Cycloclasticus pugetii PS-1: one gene and its partner. The protein of the gene in region 1 interacts with the protein of each later gene in a pairwise test. Links are inferred from orthologs where the notes say so. Each region holds a gene or a part of one and is shown in the gene's direction. Other genes may lie near its edges. The genes, in order: cysK and cysE.

Region 1 (12,225 bases):
CTTAAAAATGCAGATATGGGCGTAGCAATGGGCTTGATGGGGACAGATGTCGCGAAAGAAGCGAGTAATATGGTGTTAATGGACGATAACTTTGCCACCATTGTGACGGCGATTGAAGAAGGCCGGACTATTTTTGATAATATCAAAAAGTTTATCGCTTATATTTTAACCAGTAATATTCCTCAAATTCTGCCTTTTATCGCCTATGTTTTGTTGGATATCCCGCTGCCACTCACCGTGGTGTTAATACTGGCGATTGATTTAGGCACCGATATTATTCCAGCGCTGGGCTTAGGTTCAGAAAAGCCTGAAACCGATGTGATGAATAAACCGCCACGTGCCAGACATGAGCGGCTCTTAACGCGAAATTTATTGTTTATGAGCTATGGCATTGTCGGCATGATTCAAGCGGCTGCCGGCTTTTTTAGTTATTTTTATATCCTGCTGGATGGCGGCTGGCAATGGGGCAAGGCGTTGGCCGTATCCGATCCGCTGTATCGACAAGCGATTACTGCTTTTTTTGCGTCCATCATTATCTGCCAAATTGCCGATGTATTAATTTGTCGTACACGACGACAAAGTATCTTAACGGTAGGTATTTTTGCCAATAAACTCGTGTTACTGGGTGTTGTGTCAGAGTTGATCTTATTGGCTTTAATTGCCTATGTACCTTTGATGAATACGTTCTTTGGTACCGCGCCGCTGGAATTATGGCAGTTAAGTTTGAGCATTCCGTTTGCCATTACGATTATTATTGCAGATGAAATACGGCGAGTATTTGTAAGGCGCGAGAATCGGTTTGTATTGAAATGGCTGACATGGTGATACTACTATGCCAAGAATAATGGGTACAAAATCAAACAGAGTGATGAGTTAACATGCTCTAGGGTTGTTTTTGATTGATGACGTTTGTTCTGAGGTCAGTTGATGATTTTGATGTATCAACACTGATTTTGTTCGGCTGCTGGTGATGTTATTAAATAATGTTGAGATTTGAAATCTAGCTCGCTGGGCTGCCAGTACATAATATAGCCACTTAATAAGTCATAAACTAACTAAGCCATAAAATTAATTAAGCTTGAATCCAGATTGTTGAGTTGTTGAGAAACAGTGCCTTCTTTCTTCTTGAGAGAAGGCACTGTTATTTCTTTTGGTGACGCTGTTTTTTAGTTAAAGGCTGGTTTTATTTTGCTTTTTTAAGTAACCAAAAATCAAAAAAACCGGATACGAGGAATACCATAGGAAAGGTCACACCTAACATGGCTGTGGCTATCCATAGTTCAAGCTCCCAGCCACCTGCTGGGCCTGATATTAGCTCATGCCCTACGAATAAATAACCGGCATAACTGTAGAGTCGGTACATAACTAAGCCTGCTATAACCGCACAAGCTAATAGCGCAAAACCACGGTAAGGCTGCTTTAAATTAGGGAAGAGGCTAAATTGCATCATATTGTTAACCAAAAAGGCACCAAAAAGCATGCAGACAGGCACTTGAATCATATAGCTCACCTGTTCCATGCCGATAAAGTCAGTAAAAAACCAGCGTACGATGAATGCAAAAAGTAAAACATAGATCGTTCCAATAAGGCCGCGAATAGGCTGCGGGCGGCCCATCGACAGCTTGTTAATAGGCCAAAAGTCAAATAAAGAATGAATAACAATCACCCCTGCCGTTGTAACGGCAAATGTCATAGCCACCCATGAGTCGAATAAGCCTTTCGGGTCAATTTCTGGGTGGTAAAGCGGGTGAACAATCTCGCCGTTGGGTGTGGGGATATGCGCTAATGCGCTGTAGTCAAAAAAGATAAACCAGACAATATAGGCTAAGACATACGTGGCCACTAATGTAACAAGCCCAATGATGACAGGGTTTTTACTCAGTAAAGAAAAAGGCCAAGCATGCCATATCGGAATAAGCCATAAAACAGTCACAACCGTTAGAATCGTATACTGGATAAACATCGGGGTATCGCCATAATTTTGCCCAACCAAGGCGGACAATAACAAGGTGAAGAATGCACCTGCAGCAACAGTAATAAGGGTTAAGCAAATGCCTTTTAGTGGCTGTGGCATATCGCCGATTCGTTTGGGTAAGTTGTTATGCCAAAACAAATTTAAAATGACTTGTGTGGGTGTTGCGCACATAAATGCGATACCCACCCAACCGGTAAAAAAGTGTTGCTCAAAAGGTGCAATACAAAGAGCGGCTAGGGTTAATACAACAATGATACCCATGCTCCCTGATAGTAGGGCAGATGAAAGTGACTGGTTTGCTGCTTGAGTGCTCATGAGGCTCCTTTGATATTATTTTTATCACATAACCATAGACTATCTATAAGTCATATTAAAGTTGAATTTAACGATAAATAGGCTCGTGGGTATTAATTAGGGTTACGCCAATCAATACTAGTATTCCAATTCAGCAACGGGCTCAATATTGATGAATACTTCAATAATCAAGCGATAACACTTGTTCAAGTAACGATCCCATAAAGAGGTTTGTAAATAGTTTGCAGAGCAAGTATCGGTTTAAGTGGGGGCTAAAAGGACAGCTGTGTTGACATCATTAGTGCGGTAAAGGAGACGATAAAGGGTCATTTAAGGCTATAACATGTCTTGCGAAACTGATAATAAAAAACTATGTTGGCGATGAATGCTGCAATGGTAAAGTAGCCCTTTAAAACTCGGAACGTTTGATATTTTAATGTTTGAAGAAAAAGCAGAATGTAATCACCTGCCTGAGTTATTGCAACAGTTAAGCAGTGCCATCGAACAATGCCAGCGATTTGAACAGCCTGATGCCATGTCAACCGTGGACAGTTGGACTACAGCATTAAATCGTCCAGTACCTACGCAAGGTATTGGTGCAAAACAGGTGATTAGTGAATTGGGTTTACATGTGATGCCGAATGGGTCGCAACTGGCTAAACCCGGTTGTACATCCTATATAACAACAGCCGCGACGGATATGGGGTCTATTGCGACATTGGCTGGAATAGTGGCATCACCACAACGTGTTGGCATGACCGCTTTTAACCATTTAGAAGAGGTTGCCTTAAATTGGTTAACTGAAATGTTTGATTTGCCAAAGGGTATGCAAGGCGTTTTTAGCAGTGGCGGCTCTACGGCTAATTTAATAGGCTTAGGCGCGGCTAGGCAGTCTGCCTTTGAAAAAGTTGGTTTAGACCCGGCAAATGACGGTGTTCAGCGCGCTTGTAAAGTGTATGCCACTGAGCATAGTCACCACACCATACACCGTGCAGCTGCTGTGTTGGGTATGGGGCGAAAGGCGATGGTGCATGTGCCTGTTGATAATATGATGAGGCTTTCACCGAGAGAGCTTAAACGTTTATTAATAGAAGATAAAAAGTCCGATGCATTACCAGTGGCTATTGTGGCTAATGCAGGCAGCACGAACACAGGCTCGATTGACCCTTTGCAAGAAATTGGCGAAATTGCACGTGAACATAATATTTGGTTTCATGTTGATGGTGCTTATGGTTTACCCGGCACATTAGATCCACAAGTACATGAATTATATAAGGGGCTGGCATTAGCTGATTCTATTACTGTTGATGCTCATAAATGGTTAGGTGCACCGGTTGGTATTGGGGCGACTTTTGTGCGCGATGTTCAAGCGCAATATAAAACCTTTAACCAAGGCGAAGCAGCTTACCTAGAAACAACAACGGTAAAAAATGAACACATTGAGAACTCAATGGATACCATTGGTTTTCCGTATCATGATTTAGGTGTTGAGCTATCTGCACCTGCTCGAGGTGCCATTGTATGGGCTTTGATTCGTGAAATTGGTGTAGAGGGAATGAAGGCGCGTGTGTGTCGACACAATGCTATGGCGCGACGTGTTGCTGAACGTGTAGAAAAACACCCTCATTTAGAATTAGCATTAAAGCCGACGTTATCGGTATGTTGTTTCCGTTATGTTAATGAAAAAGTAGATGATTTAAATGGCTTAAATAAAAAAATTCACCGTCAACTAATGAAAAATGGTGTCAATATTCCGAGCACCACCATGGTGGATAATAAGCTGGTTATCCGGCCGTGCTTTTTGGGTGCTAGAACAGATTGGCATCATGCTGATGATTTGGTCAATGAAGTGCTTGAAATTGCTCAGGCACTCATTTAATACTAACTAAAGTAGTTCTTAAATAAGGAGATTGATATGGCTCAACGCTACGATAATATTTTACAAACAATAGGTCATACGCCGGTTGTACGGATCAATAAGCTTGGCCCAAAAGGGGTGAATGTTTTTGCCAAAATAGAAGCGTTTAACCCAATGGGGTCGGTTAAAGATCGGCTTGCTTTGGGTGTTATAGAAGATGCTGAGCGTAAAGGTGAGCTAACGCCAGGTCAAACGATTGTAGAAGCGACCAGTGGCAATACCGGTATTGGTTTAGCAATGGTATGTGCACAAAAAGGCTACCCATTGGTGATAACCATGGCCGAGAGTTTTAGCGTAGAACGCAGAAAACTGATGCGCTTTTTAGGCGCAAAAGTGGTGCTAACGCCGGCGCATGAAAAAGGCACGGGCATGGTTAAAAAGGCGGAAGAACTGGCGGCTAAAAATGGCTGGTGGCAATCAAAACAGTTTGAAAACCCAGCAAATGCGCAAATGCATATGAAAACGACGGCAGAAGAAATTCTAGAAGATTTCTCCGATGTAACGCTTGATTATTGGGTCACCGGTTATGGAACAGGCGGGACGTTAAACGGTGTATCAGCCGTATTAAAAGAAAAAAGCCCAGCAACCAAAGTTATTGTCTGTGAGCCGGTAAATGCAGCCTTATTAGGTGGTGGTATTGCGCAAGTTGAAAATGAAAGCCACCCAAGCTTTAACCCTCACCCGATACAAGGTTGGACGCCAGACTTTATTCCCGTGTTAACAAAAGAAGTGGTGGATGCTGGCTCACGTATTGATGAACTGCTATCTATCGATGGCAAAGAGGCCATTCAGTGTGCGAAAGATTTAGCGCAACAAGAAGGTATTTTTGTGGGTATTTCAGCAGGTGCTACCTTAGCTGGGGCTTTGAAAATAGCCGAAACAGCGAAGTCAGGTGCGAATATTTTATGTATGTTGCCAGACACTGGCGAGCGTTATTTAAGTACGCCTTTGTTTGATGATATTTCGATTGAGATGTCAGAGGATGAAATAGCTGTGTCTAAGTCAACACCGGGTTATCAGTTTTAATTCATTATTGGTCTCACGACTAGGGCTTTGCTTATCGAGCAATGAGTTGAAGTGTGACGACTAATAGCCGGTGCAAGTGTTGGATACAGTAGAATAAGCTTTTATAGTCAGACACGATGAATTGAATGAATAAGCAAATAGAGTTATTAGCACCCGGCGGCGATGTAGAAGCAATTAAAGGGGCCATTGTTGCCGGTGCAAATGCTGTTTATTGCGGTTTAGATGTTTTTAATGCACGTAATCGCGCAACCAACCTTTCTTTTGATGAGTTGTGTGGCGTATTACGTTTAGCGCATCAGCACGATTGCGAGGTATTTTTAACGCTCAATGTCGTTATATTGGAGCAAGAATTACCAAGCCTAATCAAACTGTTGAATAAATTAGTGAATAGCGGTCTGGATGGCATTATTGTGCAGGACCTTGGCACATTTAATTTAGTAAAGAAGTATTTTCCAAGTCTTGATTTACACGCCTCAACGCAGTTAACGACGCACAATGAAGGGCAAATACAGTTTTTAAGCAAAATTGGCGCTTCTCGGGTTAATTTATCGCGCGAACTAAACCTTGACGAGGTTAAAAGCCTGACCCGTTTTGCACATGATCATGATGTATTAACCGAAGTTTTTGTACACGGTTCCCTTTGTATAGCTTTTTCTGGTCAGTGTTATTCAAGCTCGGTAAGTGTCGGCAACTCTGGTAACCGTGGGCGGTGTAGCCAAGCGTGCCGAGATGAGTATGAAACCACTGCCACGGGCAATAATTTCCCACTTAATTTAAAAGACAATTCAGCCTATTTTGATTTACCTGAATTAGTGGACGCGGGCGTCGACTCGTTAAAAATAGAAGGACGTATTAAGGGTGCGCATTATGTTTATACGGTGGTGGATAGCTGGCGTAAACAAATGGATAAATTTGAACAAACAGGGCGCTTATTAGAAGACGATTCAAATTTACATAAGGTCTTTAATCGTGATTTCACCAATTCCTTTTTAAAGGGTGATCTGACCAAAGACATGTTTATTGATAATCCCAGAGATCACAGTGTTGAACACGCAGTGACGAAAAGCCAGGCTGTATCGATTGTCCATATTCATAAAGCAAAACAAGATTTGTATGAAGATAAAAATAAAATTGGTGATGAATTAGCCGACAAAATTAAAGGCTTAAATATCGATAAGCAGCAATTGAATTTGGTTTTTTCTGGGCAAGTGGGTGAGCCATTAGTGCTAACTATTCAGGTAAAGACTGCAAATGGGCAAGATGAGACAACACATGTGATCGAATCTGCAGAGCCACTGAAAAACCCAACACAGTCAACACTGGATACCAATGCGATCAAGAAGCGTTTTAAAGGCTTCAATAAGGCGAGATATACGATTGAAGCCATAGACTTTAGTCGTTTAGCAGACAATATTAGCCTGCCATTCAAAGAACTGGCACGGCTAAAAAATAAAGCCGCTTTCCTGCTGAATGATTCTGTTGAGATATTGCGGGATGTCGATGTGCCGCCACTGCTCAATCACCCAAAAGTAGAAGAAGGTTCATCGATAGATAAGAAGCCGTCTATGTCTATTTTAATAGCGGATGAGAAAGACCTGCATTTATGTGAGGTAACACAGGCGGACATTTACTTTAAGTTGCCAGAAAGCTTTAAAAAAGGCTGTACGAAATACATTGATTTATTTCTTCAAAACCCACGTTTAATACCGTGGTTTCCCGCTGTTTTAATTGGTAAAGATTACCAAGAAGCCGTTAATGTCCTAAAACATGTGCGCCCTAAACGTATTGTTACTAATAATACGGGTATTGCCTATAAAGCGTTTGAAATGGGAATAGATTGGGTTGCCGGACCGTTTTTAAACACCACTAATTCATATGCTTTGTTAACCTTGCAAGAAACGCTTAACTGTTCGGGTGCGTTTATTTCTAATGAAATTAATCGTATGCAAATTAAAAATATTGCGCGACCCAAAAATTTCAAATTGCTCTACAGTATTTATCACCCCATTTTAATGATGACCAGTCGACAATGTTTCTTTCAACAAACTGTGGGGTGTAAAAAACCGAGCATTGAAGATGGCTGCATGCTTAAGTGTCAAAAGGCAACGACTATTACCAATGTAAAAGGTGTGTCGTTTGCCATTGATAAGCAAAAAGGTGGCTACCCCAGCATTTACAATGATGAGCAGTTTTTGAACCTAGATGTAGTGAATGATTTGGCTGATTTATTTGATGAATTTTTTATAGATTTAACCAATATCGGTGCAGGGTCAAAAGAAGAGCAGAACAAAACACAATTGATAGATTCTTTTGAGCAAATAATAAGCGGTCAAAAGGCAGCAAAACAACAGCTTAATCAAATGGTTCCTGTCTCGACGATGGCACAATATAGACAAGGCTTATAACAAGCAGCTGAGCTTGTAGTATTGGTTGCTTTGTGTATGCAGTAGTTTAAAAATACTGTGCGCTTAAGCAGTTGAACCACTCAAAAAGTATTTTTTTAAAATAGCCCTTCACGCTAAAATTTTAGTGGGAATAACGGTTATACTAATAGGTCATTAGGCTCATCAATAACTGTATTTAAGTATGAAAAAGATATTATTTATCATCGTAACAAGTTCCTTCTTGATCGGTTGTGATGGACAAGATGGTATGGGCTCAAACCCACTAAGGGCTAAGGCACGTGACATTGAGAACCAGCAAGAACAGGCTGCAGGCCGTGAACAAGAAACAGCGTACGGTTCAGCCATCTCCGATTCGTTTAAAAAAAATAGCGAATAGCCGATACCCAAACACACTGGCAGGCTGCGTGTTTGTTGCAAATAATGATACTGGTTTCCTTAGTCTAGGCGTGTAATTAGCATATTTCGCTTTTAGTAGTTGAGTAGTGCTGTTCAACGCCACATGGGTTTAGACATCGAGCTTTAAGGGTAATATAAAGCAGCCAGCCAGCCCATTTTATGTCACCTAAATAGACATAGCGTAGCTGGGTTTTATCGCCATTTTGCCCAAGGATCCTCAGTATTTTCAGGGCTATAGCTATCTTCGACGGGCGGGCGCTTATTCTCGTGCGTTGTGTGTTGGCCTTTATTATAGGTAGAGGCTTTATTAACACGTTTAGTCTGTAATTGTTCCGCGTCTTCCAAACTTAGCTCAGCTGGTTTCCCGGGCGTTTGATTTGCTGGAACAAGTCGGTCTCTAGGTGGTATTGAGAATTCTTTAGATGATACCTTGGGCAGGTTTTTAAATTCATATAGATAAAATGCCTCAACTTTTTCACGCGCCCAAGTTGTCTTTTTTAGAAACTTAAGGCTCGACGCAATACTCGGGTTAGTCTTAAAGCAATTAATATTCAAATAAGCAAAGAGAATCTCAAAGCCGTAATGCTCGACGATCTCAAGCAGCAGGTTCTTTAAACTAAGGCCATGCAGCGGGTTATTTGTGTAATCAATTGGGTCATTCATGATATTTGTCTTAATTCGGTGGGTTAGGCCTCCATTATACCTGTCAGCAACCGGCGATAGAGTGAAGCGATAAGACTTTTCGTTTAGCTGTACTAACACAGCCGGCACTACCGAGAAAATCGCTACATCATATGTTCAATGCTATTAAATACGGCCTGCTTAATAAATGCTTGGTCAGCTGGAGTCGCATGACATAGGCACCCAAATAAGCAAACCGTATTAGGGTAGAGCAGGGCTAATTAAGTGATGAAAAGCGTGAACTAGTATTACATGCGATTAACCGCCATTTCATAATTAAAGATTGGGCAAAGTATTTTAGTTCAGGGCTGGCATCGGTGTGATCATTAATCATACAGAGGTGTTGATAGGTTGCTTGAGCAAATTTTAACTCCCTAGTTTGTGCATATTTGGTTGTTAAAAACAAAACAGTCGTCTGTAGTTTTTCAATGCTTATGTTTGTCGCCATGTCTGCAATGTTTGATGAAGGGTCTAATGGTGTGCTATTGGATTTCATACAAATACCTTTTTTTGTTAATGAGAATGATTATCATTAATATTTAAAACAAATGGATTGGCGCTGTCAAGAAAATACTTTTAATAATCTTATTGCTAATGAGAATGATTCGTATTACTATTCATTAAAATTATGGAGAGGGATTAATTTTATGAAAAAGTTGTATGCAGTCAGTCTATTGACGTTAGCCAGTGGTGCTTCAGTGGCAGGAGAAAACCAATGGCTATATGCAAAAGGTACAGACACGAGGCCGCAAGGGAGTTATGAGTTCAAACTGAGTGACACAATTAAAGTTGGAAAAAACTCAGGTGATTATGTTGCACATGATATTAGGCCAGAAATTGAGTATGGAATAACGGATAAATTAACTGTAAGCGCTGAGCTGGTGTTTTTTGATCATAACTACTCACTGAATAATTCAGACAATGACCCTATGTTTAGTACACAGGGAGGGGCTGGCAAGCGCTTTGATAAATTTCAGTTTGCAGGGTATGAAGCGGCGCTTAAATATAATATTTTGAGCCCTTATAAAGATGTCATGGGTTTATCTGTAGGCTTGGCTTTTGAGCATAGAGATGCGTACAGATTAGATGGCGCAGATATCGATCAAGATTCGTTAACAACGACATTCTATTTTCAAAAAGACTTTTTAGATGACACACTTATATTTGTTGTTAACCCTAAGGTAGAGCTTGAAAGAAGAAAGTCCCCCGATGTATTAGAGGAAGAGATTTCATTAGAGTTGATGGCGGCTGTTTCATATCGATTTATGCCTAAATGGACGGTCGGCCTTGAGTATCGCTCTCAATCTGATTATTTAAGTGTGCAAGAAAACGGAGAATTCGAAGAAGGTGTGCAGCGCTCTAGTTTTGATTTAACAGATTTTAGATTAGGCGATAGGTATCAAAGTGGCCAATACATAGGTCCAACGCTTCATTATGCGACTCAGCGATGGTGGGCAACAGGCGGTGTGTTGTTTCAGTTCCAAGGGGGCGGCGGCTTTAGTGAAGATGGTAAAAACTTTGATGAGCATGAGAAATACCATGCCGGCGTATCATTCGGTTATGAGTTTTAATGCAAGCGTTAAACGTAAAGTACATACTCGGCTTTATGCTGTTAAGCCTGATTTCAACAGGACACGCGGAAACTTTTTTAACGGTTGAGCAAGCAAAAGGTGAGTTATTTGCTAACACACCGATGAAAAAAATGGATTTAACATTATCTAACGCTCAAGTTGAGGCAATAGAAGATGCGTCGGATATGCGTGTGCTGAGTAATAAATTGAATGCATGGAAAACACAAAGCAACGAGTGGTTTCTTGTAGACCAAGTTATTGGTAAGCATGAAATGATTGATATGGCTGTGGGTATCGATAGTTCAGGCAAGATAAAGGGGCTTAGGGTACTGCGTTATGTTGAAAGTTATGGCAGTGAAGTTCGATATATTAAATGGTTAGATCAGTTTAATGGTCGGGATAGTTCTGAGAAATTATTGTTAGATAAGCAGATTGACAATATTTCGGGTGCAACGCTGTCGTGCCGACATATTACCGATGGAGTAAACCGTTGGACGCATACTTGGCAACAAGTCTTACAGCACTTGTAATACCTACTCGTTTAACAATTAATTTAGTAATAAATATGAGTTATTTACGTCATGGTAACTGTCTATTTTCCTAAACCATATCGTTACGGCCTTTATAGTTTGTTTTTCTTAAGTTGGTTCTCGGGCAGTGGGTTTTTTATTCTTAAAACCTGGTTTCTTCAAGAAGGCAAATATGGACTGGTAAAACATGCTTGGCAATACCCTGCATTGCAAGTTCACGGTGCAATGGCATTTTTAATGATGATTGGCGTGGGCTTTGTTATAGGAGCCCACCTACCCAAAAGTTGGAAAACAAAACAGAAAAGAAAGACAGGTATTTTGCTGCTTACCATGCCCTGCCTTTTGATAATTAGTGGCTATTTATTGTATTACGTAGCAGAAGATACGTTTCGACAATGGCTTGAGTACACCCACTTAGCGATAGGTCTCGTGTTGCCTGTCAGTTTATCTCTTCATGTGTTATTGAAAGTTAAACAGAAAAATGAAAAGCGAAATAATGAAAGTAAATTGGAAAAAATTTAATCGGAAAACGCATTATTGGGGATCAATTTTATGTGCCTTACCTATTTTGGTTGTTATAGGCTCAGGCGTCTTGTTGCTGCTCAAAAAAGATGTAGATTGGATCCAGCCGCCCAGCACTCGCGGAGTGAGTTCTGTTCCTTCAATTACTTTTGATGAAATTCTAGCAACTTCAAAAACAGTAAAACAAGCAAAGGTTAACGGTTGGGCGGATATTGACCGACTGGATGTAAGGCCCAATAAAGGCATTGTTAAAGTTCGAGCGAAGAGCGATTGGGAAATTCAAATAGACACTCAATCTAATGAAATATTGCAAGTGGCCCATCGCCGGTCAGATTTCATTGAGTCAATTCATGATGGTACGTTCTTTCATGATGCTGTAAAGCTATGGGTTTTTTTACCTAGCTCATTGATTTTATTTGTTTTGTGGGTAACGGGGCTATATTTGTTTTTAACGATGCATTTTAAAAAAAGAAGCAGAAAGCGGATAACACACCCTGCAGGATAAAAGATTGGTGTTTATATGTTCGTTAACTTAAATCGATTCATATTAATGAGCCTTGTTGTTTGGTGCTTTTCTTTTAGCTGCTTAGCAACTGAAAGCCAGTTAAAAGTGAATAAAAAAGCCGTCATAAAAGGAGTGGCTTTTAAAGGTGATATAGAAGCCCGAAGAGATAAAGGCATATTGCATAGAAAGCATGCAGATATTGGCGTGAGACTTCCTTTGGCGATAAAAGACTTAACACTAGGTGTTCATTATCGAAGGGTTTATAGCTTAGAAGAAGATGGTTGGGCGCTAGAAAATAGGCCCTATGTTCAATTAGAGCAAAAATTCAAAGGGAACAATAAGCTTGATTGGAGATTGAGAGTTCGCCAAGAATTTAGAGATCGAGAAGGAAAAGGGCGCTCT
Region 2 (12,242 bases), 420 kb from region 1 along the record:
GAAATTGATATCAACGGTATGACGTGTGCGTTCTGCGTCGACAGCTTGCAACGTAAATTGGGCAAGTTACCTGAAATTGCCCAGGTAGATGTTAGCTTAAAAAACAAAAAGGTTAGGGTCGATACTGGTGATAAAAAGGCCGATATTGATGCAATCAAACAGGCAATCATTGATTCAGGTTTTACGCCGGTCAAGGTTCATGTCAAATAGATGGGCGATTTTACTGTGGATCGGTTTGCTTGAGCTGTGTTTTCAGTCGAGCGCGTTGGGTATGGGGTTGCGCTCTTTCGTGGCGCTACCGGTAGAGAAGGGCGGTACGGTCTTACGTGGTATTGTTAGTCACGACAATGAAACCAATATTAACCAGCTAACAGCCAACTTGGCCTATGGTATCGATCACAAAAAGACGCTGTTATTTGGTGTTCCTTATCGCCTGTCATCCGGTGATGATAAACAGCTAGGTGATTTTAGCCTGCTATACCGGCAGATTGTTTCTCAGGGGGATGACCCTAAAGGCACGCGTCGTATAGGGCTATTGGGTGGTGCAGTGATTCCAACTGATAGTTCACGGGATGGGGCGTTTCAAGCTGGTGCAGTAGCTACTTGGTTTCGGGATAAGAACGAATGGGATATTGATGCTCTATATCAGCGAGGTACCGGTGATCGACGGGATTCAGCACGCTATGATCTATCCTGGCAGCATCGATTGATGCCAGCGGTGTATCCAGAGTGGGGGATTCAGTCAGAGTTGTATGGAGTCGTTGAGCTGGGTGGCCGCTGGCAAAAGGGGGCTTCGATGGTTCACCAATTCACCTTGGGCCTGCAGTGGACACAAGGGCGCTGGGTACTAGAGGGAGGCGTTATTCAGGACCTGAATGGTCCGGATGCTACCGGTTTCTTGCTCAGCATACGGTTTCATTGAGATAAAGAGTTTACTGATTATGCAAATTGTTGCATTTTGAGCCTGCTGTATATCGTTAGGTTGATTACCTATCATTACCCGACGATCACGGGAATTACTCCTGTTTGTATCCCCAGTGTATCCCAAGGCTTTATCTAGGATCTGGAGTAGGAAATAATCCGTTGCGTTTATGTGAAGGGGAAGATGGTACCAGAGGCCGGACTCGAACCGGCACACCCGTGAAGGCGGGGGATTTTGACATTAACCTACCATCTTTCGATGCTAGCCAGACTATATCATCACCCTAATATACTTAGGGGCTGGACGCTGTTTCACTTGGGTTCTAATCCAAGCTACTTCCTGTTATTAAGCCATCTCGCAACAGCTCAGGTAGTCGTTGAACCTTCCGTCTCAGACGGCTTGGCTGCTGATTGTCGTATCTATTTCTAGACTTAGAGTTTCCAGCAATTCATCCAGTTTTTCTCACTCGCGATTGCTCACGAGGGGGACTCAGTTTTTTAAAGACACTGGCTTTCGCTTATCCCCTGTGTCTACCAATTTCACCACTCTGGCACTAAATACATTTATTGTCTGCCGACAGTCCTTTTTTATACTACCCGCAAATCCTTTCACAGGTACACCACAGAAAAGCTTAATTTCCACTTGGGATACAAAATCGCTTGAGAATTTTGAATCCGGCGCGTCTACCAGTTCCGCCACCCCGGCAAATAAGTGTGGGCATTATAGACAGTTTCAAATTCAAACTCTATTAAAATTTTAATTTAATAGCCTGTTTTGCGCTCGCTGATGAGGGTCGTTCCTGTTAAGATCCGTCGCCATGAAAAAAAGTGACTTTAATTACGACTTGCCCAATGAATTGATTGCTCGCTACCCATTAGAGAAGCGGGTTGATAGCCGTTTGCTGGTGGTGGGTGAGAATGACTTTTCCGACAAGGTTTTTGCTGATCTGCCGATGTTATTGAGAGAAGGGGATCTGTTAGTTTTTAACAATACCCGCGTTATTGCTGCGCGCCTGTTCGGCCATAAAGAAACAGGCGGTAAGTTAGAGATCCTTATTGAGCGTGTTATGGGGGATAAGACGGCGTTGGCACATGTTCGTTGCAGTAAATCACCCAAAGCCGGTACCCACATTATTTTAAATGATGGTTATAAGTGTTTGGTTGATGGTCGTGAAGGCGATTTGTTTCAACTTACGTTTGATGACTCGATTGATACTGTGTTGAAGGCCATCGGGCATATGCCATTACCACCTTATATTGATAGGGACGATGAAACGCTGGATATTGAACGCTATCAAACGGTGTTTGGTCGTAAACCTGGGGCAGTTGCTGCGCCAACAGCAGGGCTGCACTTTGATGAGCGCCTGCTTGACGACATAAAATCACTTGGGGTGAACTTTGCTTATGTCACCTTGCACGTTGGTAGTGGTACTTTTCAGCCGGTTAGAGAAGAAAACCTTGCTGACCATATTATGCATAAAGAATGGCTAACGGTAGATGAACAAACGGTTCAACAAATTGAAGCGACTAAAAAAAATGGTGGGCGTGTTATTGCTGTGGGTACAACGGCGATGCGTTCATTAGAGTCTGCAGCAAAAGAGGGGGCTATTAAGCCTTTTACAGGCGATACAGATTTATTTATTACGCCGGGTTACCACTTTAATGTGGTGGATGCGATGGTAACGAATTTTCATTTGCCTGAATCTACTTTATTAATGTTAGTGAGTGCATTTTCTGGTTATCAGCGAATGAAATTGGCGTATCAACATGCAATAGCCCAACGGTATCGGTTTTTTAGCTATGGTGATGCTATGTTTTTAACAAAAATGTCAGATACAACTGAATAATATGAAATTTAATTTATTAAATACCGATGCTAAGGCCCGCCGTGCACGTTTAACGTTTGACCGCGGTACTATTGAAACCCCCGCTTTTATGCCCGTAGGCACGTACGGTACGGTTAAAGCAATGGCACCAGAGGAGTTATTAGACACCGGTGCTGAAATAGTGCTCGGTAATACGTTTCACTTAATGTTGCGTCCGGGTGTGGAGGTTATTGAAGCGCATGGTGACTTGCATGACTTCATGAACTGGCAAAAGCCTATTTTGACTGACTCCGGTGGCTTTCAAGTATTTAGCTTGGATGAAATGCGTAAAATTACAGAGAAGGGTGTTCATTTTCGTTCCCCGGTGGATGGCCGAAAAGTATTTATGGGGCCTGAAGAGTCAATGCAAGTGCAACGGCAATTAGGCTCGGATATTGTAATGATTTTTGACGAATGTACACCGTACCCAGCCACTGAAGAAGAAGCGCGTATATCTATGGAGTTATCGCTACGCTGGGCCAAGCGAAGTAAAGATGCTCATGGCGATAACCCTTCGGCTTTATTTGGTATTGTTCAAGGAGGTATGTATGAAAATTTACGTGATAGGTCATTAGAAGCGCTGAAGCAAATTGATTTTGATGGCTTTGCGATTGGCGGTTTGTCTGTTGGTGAGCCTAAAGACGACCGTGAGCGAGTTTTGGAACATATTGTTCCGGCTATGCCCAGTGATAAACCGCGCTATTTGATGGGCGTGGGTAAACCCGAAGATATTGTTGAAGCGGTGTTAAAAGGCATTGATATGTTTGATTGTGTTATGCCAACACGGAATGCACGTAATGGTTATTTGTTTACCCGTAAAGGCTTAGTGAAAATAAGAAATGAAAAGTATCAATTTGATACCAAGCCAGTTGATGAGGCATGTGAGTGTTATACCTGTAAGAATTATTCGCGTTCCTACTTGCGACATTTAGATAAGTGTAAAGAGATTTTAGGCTCGCGTTTAAATACGATTCATAACCTTCATTATTATCAAGACTTGATGCGTGGCTTACGTCAGGCTATTGAGCAAGAGCGCTTGTTAGAATTTGTGGATGATTTTTATGAGCAGCAAGGCAAAACACGAGATGCTGTGGCATAATGCGTGATTGAGTTAATTCATTAATAAGGAAAAAATATGTTAGATTTTTTAGTTTCAAACGCCATCGCAGCAGATACCGCAGCCGCAACTCAAGAAGCAGCAGCACCAGGGTTCGAAGGATTACTTTTTCCAATTGCGTTAATTGTTATTTTTTACTTTCTTTTAATTCGTCCTCAACAAAAGCGTAATAAAGAACACAAGCAACTTGTTGCAGGCGCTAAGAAAGGCGACGAAATTGTAACCAATGGTGGTTTGCTGGGTAAAATTACAGAAGTGGATGATCATTTTATTACACTTGAAATTGCGCCTAATACATCGGTTCAAGTGATGAAGACTTCAATTTCAACGGTAATGCCTAAAGGCACATACGCATCTGCTGGAAAAGCAAAAAAATAAACTGCCAAACGAGTTATTGTTATGACGAATCATTTTCCTGCTTGGAAGAACTTAATGATAATAATGGCGTTAGTTGTTGCTATTATTTACGCACTACCAAATCTTTACGGTGAAGACCCTTCTGTACAAATTTCGCCTTTGCGTGGTGCGGTCATCAACAGTTCTGTTTTAGCTGATGTAAAAGATCAGCTAGCACAAAATGGTGTTGCCTTATTAAAAGGTGAGTTGAATGACAGCCAAATTTTGTTGCGCTTCAAGCATTCGAATGATCAACTTAAGGCGGTTGATATTATTAAGTCGGTCTTAGGGAATAACTATGTTGTGGCTCTTAATTTGGCGCCAACAACCCCTCAATGGTTGCGTTCGTTAAATGCAGCGCCTATGTATTTAGGCTTGGATTTAAGAGGTGGTGTGCATTTCTTACTGGAAGTGGATATGCAAGCTGCTGAGAAGCAAGCAGTAGACCGTGGTGCGGCTGATTTTCGCCAATATTTGCGCGAAAATAAATTGCGTTATCTAAGCGTTATGGTCAATGGCCACAATGTTGGTATTAAATTTAGAAACCAACAGATTCATGACGAGGCGATCAGCAAATTGGAGTCTCAGTTCCGTACTTGGGACTTTAAGCCTGAAGTTAGCGAGTCCTCAACGCCCACCTTAACGGCAACGATGTCAGATGATGAGTTAATGGACGTAAGAAACTATGCTGTTCAGCAAAATATCATTACGTTAAAAAATCGTGTTAATGAGTTAGGTGTTGCAGAGCCTGTTATTCAAAGACAGGGTGAAAGCCGTATTGTTGTTGAATTACCTGGTGTCCAGGACACGGCTCGTGCAAAAGAGATTTTAGGTGCAACCGCAACACTTGAGTATCATCTGGTTGATACGCAAAATTCAGTGTCATCTGCATTAGCTGGAAGAGTGCCGATTGGTTCTAAGTTATATAACCGTCGAGATGGTGGCCAAATCCTGTTGAAAAAACAGGTTATTGTGACCGGTAATGAGATTGTAGATGCTTCATCAGGGATAGAAGGTGATACAGGCTCCGCAATGGTTTCTGTGTCATTAGATGGTCCGGGTGGTAAAAAAATGAGCAAAACCACACGAGAAAATATTGGTAAACCAATGGCGGTTGTATTTATTGAAAATAGAACCGATATAAAAATGGTTAACGGCGAGCCGGTACGCTACAAAACAGTCGTCGAGGAAGTGATTAATGTGGCGACCATTCGTGGGCACTTTAGTAACCGTTTTCAAACAACAGGCTTAGATAATTCAGCTGAAGCACGTGATCTAGCTTTATTATTAAGAGCAGGTGCCTTGGCTGCGCCGATTGATATTGTTGAAGAGCGCACGGTTGGGCCAAGCCTAGGGCAAGATAATATTGATAAAGGCTTCAATTCTGTGATGATTGGTTTTGTTTTAGTCTTAATTTTTATGGCTATTTATTACAAGACATTCGGCCTTTTTGCCGATGTGGCCTTGGCCTTTAATCTGGTTTTTATCGTTGCTGTATTGTCACTCTTGCAAGCCACGTTAACGCTGCCTGGAATTGCCGGCATTGTGCTAACAGTGGGGATGGCGGTAGATGCTAATGTGCTAATTTTTGAGCGCATTAAAGAGGAGATTAAAAATGGAAACTCACCTCAAGCTAGTATTGCGGCGGGCTACGATAAAGCCTTTTCTACCATTGCGGATGCAAATATCACGACATTGATTGCCGCGATTATCCTTTTCGGTTTTGGTACAGGGCCTATTAAAGGTTTCGCTATTACCTTAAGTATCGGTATTTTAACCTCTATGTTCACCGCTATTATTGGTACGCGTGCATTAGTCAATGTGACTTTTGGTAGTCGTCAAATAGAAAAACTGAAGATTTAAATTATGAGTAATCAACATACAATCAAGATTGATTTTCTAAGTAAACGTAAAATAGCGCTTATTTTTTCTACTCTATTAATTATTGTTTCTATCGCTTCTTTAGCGACCATGGGGTTAAAAAAAGGGATTGATTTTACTGGTGGAACGTTGGTAGAGCTTAGCTTTCCCGAAGCAGTTGAGCTGGAAAGTTTAAGGAATTTGTTAACAGAGGCTAATTTTAGTGGCGCTGTGGTACAACATTTTGGTTCATCAAAAGAAGTGCTCATCCGCTTATTACCAAATGATGCGTTAAATACTGCAGCGTTAAGTAATAAGGTGTTGGCTGCGGTGAATGAGAATTTCTCACAACAAGGTGAGTTAAGACGGGCAGAATTTGTTGGCCCACAAGTTGGTGAAGAGTTACAAGAAGATGGCGGTTTGGCACTATTATATGCCTTAATCTGTATCCTGATTTATGTCGCTATTCGCTTTGAATATCGCTTTGGCTTAGGCTCTGTGGCGGCACTGGCGCACGACGTTATTATTACCCTTGGTTTCTTTTCTGTTTTTCAGTTTGAATTTGATTTAACAGTACTGGCGGCTATTTTAGCGATTATTGGTTATTCATTGAACGATACTATTGTTGTGTTTGATCGTGTAAGAGAAAACTTTAGAACATTGCGAAAAGGCTCACCGGTTGATGTTGTTAATATCTCGTTAAACCAGACGTTTACTCGAACCGTGATGACCTCGCTAACAACTTTGTTAGTGTTAATGGCATTGTTTGTTTTAGGTGGTGAAATTATTCATGACTTTGCACTTGCGCTGATTGTTGGCGTGTTAATTGGTACCTATTCTTCTATTTATGTTGCTAGCCCCATAACGCTTGCCTTGGGAGTGACGAAAGAAGACCTGATGGTTGTTAAGGTTGATCAAGATGAGTTAGATAAAATTCCTTGATGAGCTGATAATTGGTAATAAAAAAGCCGCTTTTATAGCGGCTTTTTTATTGATCAAGTTTTGTGTGTTGTTTAACTGTTAATTACTTTTTCTGCATGCGGTGTAATTTTGTTTAATAAGGCCTGATGCATTTTAGGGTTGCCACAAACAATGTTACCTGTTTTGTGGAAATCGTGATTATTAGAAAAATCACTAACAACACCACCAGCCTCTTGAATGAGTAAGACGCCAGCAGCAAAATCCCAAGGTTTTAGACCGATTTCAAAAAAACCATCTAGTTTTCCAGCAGCTACATAAGCTAAATCTAAAGAAGCAGCTCCTGCACGTCTAACACCAGAGGTGGAAGAGAAAATATCACGAAAGATATCGAGGTAAGGTTCAATATCTTTATCGTTCTTAAAAGGGAAGCCAGTGCCTAGAAATGAACCTTCGATTTTTCGTTGTCGGCCAACACGAAGACGTCTGTTGTTCAGCATTGCCCCTTTACCACGTGTTGCAGTAAATAGGTCTTGACGAACAGGGTCGTAAATTACGGCTTGCTCTACGGTATCGCCTCTTTTTAAAGCAATAGATACCGCATAATGCGGAAAACCGTGTATAAAATTCGTGGTTCCATCAAGAGGGTCTATAATCCAAATATATTCAGCGTCTTGATTTAGATAGCCAGATTCTTCGGCTAAAACACCGTGATCGGGATAAGCACTTAATAAGATATTAATAATTTCTTCTTCAGCACGCCGGTCAATTTCTGTGGCGTAATCATTTTGATTTTTAATAGTTATCTTAAGTGTGTCAATTGAGTCAGCTGAACGTATTATAATATCGCCTGCTTGCCTTGCTGCCCTAATGGCAATATTTAACATTGGGTGCATGATGATGCCTAACTATTTATGTGGCGCAAGGATAACAGATACAGCCGGAGGATGTCTTTTGAAAGTCGATGAAAATAACGAAATATTGTCAAATATAAGGATTGTGTTGGTACAAACTTCACATCCTGGGAATATAGGCGCAACAGCGCGGGCCATGAAAAATATGGGGCTTAGTGATTTAGCCTTAGTTAACCCTAAAATATTTCCGAGTTCTGAGGCCACCTCACGTGCGTCTGGTGCCGATGATATTTTGGCAACAGCAAATGTTTATAATAGTTTAAAAGAAGCCTTGGAGCCGTGTGAGTTAGTCTTGGGGGCTAGCGCTAGAATTAGGCATTTGGGTTGGTCAGAGGTTGGCCCTAAAAAAGGCAGTGAATTGGCCATTGCATCGGCAAAGAATGCAAAGGTTGCGTTGGTGTTTGGCCGAGAAAACTCCGGGCTCACGAATGAAGAGTTGGAATTGTGTCAGCACTTATTACATATTCCAACTAATCCAAATTTTAGTTCATTAAACGTTGCATCTGCTGTGCAAGTGTTATGTTATGAGGTGTATTCAGCAGTGATAGGTGAACAGGTAATTGAATCACCTGATGTTGAAGATAGGCCTGCAACCAGCCAAGAGTTTGAAGGTTTTTTTGAGCACCTTTTAAAGACGCTTGAGAAAACAGATTTTCTACAGCTCTATAAAACTAAAAGGCTGCAACAACGCATCAGGCGTATTTTTTACCGTTCTGAACTTAATCGAACAGAGGTGAATATCCTACGTGGCGTGTTAACGGCAATCAATAATAAGATAGATGGAATCAAAAAAGCCTAACGTTGTAAAAAAATGTGTTAATAAAATCACGCACGTTAGAATAGAGTCACTATTAAATAAAAAAGCATTATGTTTAACCAATTAAAAGAAGATATTAATATAGTTTTTGACAGGGATCCTGCGGCACGTAGCAAAATTGAAGTGATCATGACCTACCCCGGGTTTCATGCGCTCCTGCTTCATCGCTTAAATCATTGGCTGTGGGGAGTGAATTTAAAATTTATTTCTCGTTTTATCGCTTATTTTTCACGCTGGTTAACCGGTATAGAAATACATCCTGGTGCGGTGATAGGCAAGCGTTTTTTTATTGATCACGGAATGGGCGTCGTGGTTGGCGAAACAGCTGTTATTGGTGATGATTGTACGCTCTATCATGGGGTGACCTTAGGTGGTACGAGTTGGAAAAAGGGTAAGCGACACCCTACGCTAGGTAATGGTGTGGTCGTAGGTGCTGGTGCTAAAGTGCTGGGGCCGATAGAGATAGGTGATAATGCCAGGATTGGCTCTAATGCGGTTGTTGTTAGATCGGTGTCTGCTGACACCACAATCGTCGGTATACCCGGTCGTGTTGCAACCACTGATTCTGTTAAACCAAGCCCTGAGCAAGAAGAGATGGCTAAAAAAATTGGTTTTGACGCATACGGCGCCTCTCAAGAACTACCTGACCCAGTGGCGGTAGCTATTAATAGTATGTTGGAGCATATCCACACAATGGATAAAGAAATGGAACGCATGTGCCATGAAATAAAATCATTGGGTGGTGGAATGGATGATCGGTCGGTCGAAGAAATTAACAGTGAACCAGTTGATGATGGAACAGGTTCTACTTGTCCAGAAGCGCGAGCTAAAGAAGGCTAGAATTTAGAACACTGATGATTTATTTTGATAATAACGCGACATCGCCGATAGATCCTCTTGTTTTTGAAGCGATGGAGCCATTCTTAACGACCTTTTATGGTAACCCTTCCAGTTTGCACAGACACGGGCGGGTGGTTAAAACAGCGATTGAACAAGCAAGGCAACAAGTGGCTAACCTTGTTAATGTGAGTGCTGAGCAAGTTATTTTTACCAGTGGTGGAACCGAGGCAAATAATCTTTGTATCTCAGCGGCTGTTTGTTCGAACAAACAACACCTTTTATTGGGCGCTACAGAGCACCCTTCTGTGGTTGAGCCAATACGCCAGTTATCAAAAAAAGGTTTCTTTTTTGATCAATTAGCCGTTGATGATAATGGCCTGATCTCAATAGATACACTAAAACGTGGTCTTAGCGAGGACACTGGCCTAGTGAGTATTATGCAGGCTAATAATGAAACTGGTGTGCTTCAAAATATAGCACCATTAGCTGCGTTGGCTAAAGAAAAGGGTGCTATTGTTCATACGGATGCGGTTCAATCAGTTGGTAAAATACCCGTTGATTTTAATGCATTGGGTGTCAATTTAATGTCTATATCAGGTCATAAAATTTATGGCCCAAAAGGTGTTGGCGCGGTTATTCACGATAAAAAAACGTCGTTAATGCCTATGCTTTATGGTGGTGGGCAAGAAATGAATATTAGGCCCGGTACTGAAAATGCTGCGGCTATTATTGGTTTTGGGCGAGCAGCTGAGTTAGCCCAACAAACGCTGGATAATCGCTCTAGGCACTTGTTAGCTCTTCAGCAAGCATTAGAAGCAGGGGTTAAAGGCATTGAAGGGGTGAGGGTAGTTGCTTCAGATGTTGACCGTCTACCCAATACAAGTCAATTGCTTATTGAATCGGTTGATGGGGAAATGCTTTTGATGCAGCTTGACCAAAAAGGCGTGGCAATCTCAAGTGGTTCAGCCTGTTCAAGCAATAGTAAAAGCCCAAGCGCCGTATTAACGGCGATGGGCGTGCCCGATAAGCGAGCCCTAAGTGCTATTCGTGTAAGTTTGGGGCAACAAAACACTCAACAAGAAGTAGCAGAGTTTGTTTCAATCTTAAAGTCGGTTGTGACTCAGTCGGCTTGATGTGAAAAGCACTGGCCAGACTTCTCGCTAAGAATAACGTTAATCAAGTTATTGGCTAATTCAGTGGGCGAGCTTAGGTTTTTTTCGTCTTCAGCTGGATGTGTCTTCTTTCTAATCGGTAACATACTGGGGCCTGGAATGAAGACATTACTGACCACAGTGGTCGCTTCTAGCTCATCTGCTAACATGGTGCAGAAAGATTCAAGTGCCACCTTGGAAACACCGTATGCGCCCCAGTAGGCTTTTCCTTGGCGAGCAGAGGAATCAGAAATAAAAGTGATAGATGGTTGTTTAGCCTGATGTAAAAGTGGCAAGCAAACTTTGCTTAGTAACACGGCTGAGTTTAAATTAACCTGTAGAACTTTCTGCCAGATCGAGCCTTCTTGGCTGCCAATGGGGCCAATGATTCCCATATCACAAGCCGCATGAACTATACCATCTAACCTTTTGAATTCATTATAAATAGATTTTATTAATTGCTGGTAAAGCTCTTCGTCTACTTGGCTTAAATCAAAGGGAACAATAGCAGGCGTTGGGTTGCCGGCCTGTTCTATTTCATCATACAAGGCTTCTAATTTCTTTTCATTTCTGCCGGTTAAAACCACTGTTGCACCGAGTTTGGCAAGTGCAAGAGCAGTTTCTCGCCCTAAGCCTCCGGTTGAGCCAGTTACTAAGTAAACGTGATCTTTGAGCGTCTGAGGCTGAAGGTTTATCGGGTTGATTATTATAGGTTTAGTCATCTTTTATATTGCTGATAGGTGTTGGTTTTCGGGTTGCTTTTTCAATGGGTTCTATTTCAGACATGGTTTTGCGTGTTTCTATACCAAGGTCTTTAAATTTACGTGCATTCGGGAAGACTTGCCGCTCTAAAGAGCCCACCGCTTTGTTGTAATGATCTACGCTTTTCTCTAAGGAGCTACCAATTTTACTGATGTGCTCTACAAAGGTTGTTAGTCTGGAGTACATTTCTTCACCGAGTTTTCGAATCGCTTCGGCGTTTTCGCTACTGGCTTGTTGGCGCCAACCAAATGCTATTGCTCTTAGTAAGGCGACCAAGCTGGTGGGCGTTGCTAAGATAACGTGTTGAGCGAGTGCATCTTCAAGTAGTGAGTGGTCTTGCTCTAAGGCGGCACTAAGAAATTGGTCGCCGGGTATAAAGAGAACAACGAAGTCGGGTGTATTTTTAAACTGTGACCAATAAGCCTTTTTCGATAGCTCTTTGACTCGATCCCTTACTTGCTTTGCGTGTCGGATAAGGTGTGCTTTTCGTTCGCCATCTTTGCTTTGTTCGGTAGCCGATAGATAGGCGTCAAGAGGTGTTTTAGCGTCAACAACAATATCGCGTTGGTCTGGCATGCGAATGATCATATCAGGTCGCATAGCACCTTCTTGGGTGTTTAAGTTTTCTTGTTCAAAGAAGTCACAGTGCTCTACCAGCCCGGCTAATTCGGCAAGACGCTT

What was found.
Region 2: the proteins of cysK (region 1) and cysE interact in binary tests that used the Escherichia coli proteins (3 or more experiments, as listed by UniProt). The link is inferred for Cycloclasticus pugetii PS-1 from one-to-one orthologs.

The regions. Positions count from the first base shown.
Region 1 is NZ_ARVU01000001.1:1,723,683-1,735,907, reverse strand. Bases 3,295-6,198 are described here. They hold cysK (cysteine synthase A), read left to right. Parts: upstream 3,295-4,184; coding sequence 4,185-5,213; downstream 5,214-6,198. Other genes in these bases: CYCPU_RS0108385 (peptidase U32 family protein), read left to right, coding at 5,339-6,198; CYCPU_RS0108395 (pyridoxal phosphate-dependent decarboxylase family protein), read left to right, coding at 3,295-4,148. Outside these bases: CYCPU_RS0108405 (cation-translocating P-type ATPase), read left to right, coding at 1-825; CYCPU_RS0108400 (hypothetical protein), read right to left, coding at 1,184-2,290; more of CYCPU_RS0108395, read left to right, coding at 2,706-3,294; more of CYCPU_RS0108385, read left to right, coding at 6,199-7,618; CYCPU_RS0108380 (hypothetical protein), read left to right, coding at 7,800-7,994; CYCPU_RS0108375 (VF530 family protein), read right to left, coding at 8,207-8,677; CYCPU_RS0108370 (hypothetical protein), read right to left, coding at 8,913-9,191; CYCPU_RS0108365 (DUF6662 family protein), read left to right, coding at 9,343-10,266; CYCPU_RS0108360 (FMN-binding protein), read left to right, coding at 10,266-10,796; CYCPU_RS0108355 (hypothetical protein), read left to right, coding at 10,848-11,318; CYCPU_RS0108350 (PepSY domain-containing protein), read left to right, coding at 11,293-11,823; CYCPU_RS0108345 (DUF2490 domain-containing protein), read left to right, coding at 11,869-12,225.
Region 2 is NZ_ARVU01000001.1:1,307,611-1,319,852, reverse strand. The notes cover bases 7,833-10,753. They hold cysE (serine O-acetyltransferase), read left to right. Parts: upstream 7,833-8,859; coding sequence 8,860-9,648; downstream 9,649-10,753. Other genes in these bases: CYCPU_RS0106325 (cysteine desulfurase family protein), read left to right, coding at 9,663-10,753; CYCPU_RS0106335 (RNA methyltransferase), read left to right, coding at 8,032-8,790; CYCPU_RS0106340 (inositol monophosphatase family protein), read right to left, coding at 7,833-7,973. Also shown: CYCPU_RS0106375 (heavy-metal-associated domain-containing protein), read left to right, coding at 1-210; CYCPU_RS0106370 (hypothetical protein), read left to right, coding at 200-922; tRNA preQ1(34) S-adenosylmethionine ribosyltransferase-isomerase QueA, read left to right, coding at 1,740-2,768; tRNA guanosine(34) transglycosylase Tgt, read left to right, coding at 2,770-3,885; preprotein translocase subunit YajC, read left to right, coding at 3,922-4,281; protein translocase subunit SecD, read left to right, coding at 4,303-6,162; protein translocase subunit SecF, read left to right, coding at 6,166-7,101; more of CYCPU_RS0106340, read right to left, coding at 7,173-7,832; more of CYCPU_RS0106325, read left to right, coding at 10,754-10,781; CYCPU_RS0106320 (SDR family NAD(P)-dependent oxidoreductase), read right to left, coding at 10,769-11,521; CYCPU_RS0106315 (DNA recombination protein RmuC), read right to left, coding at 11,514-12,242.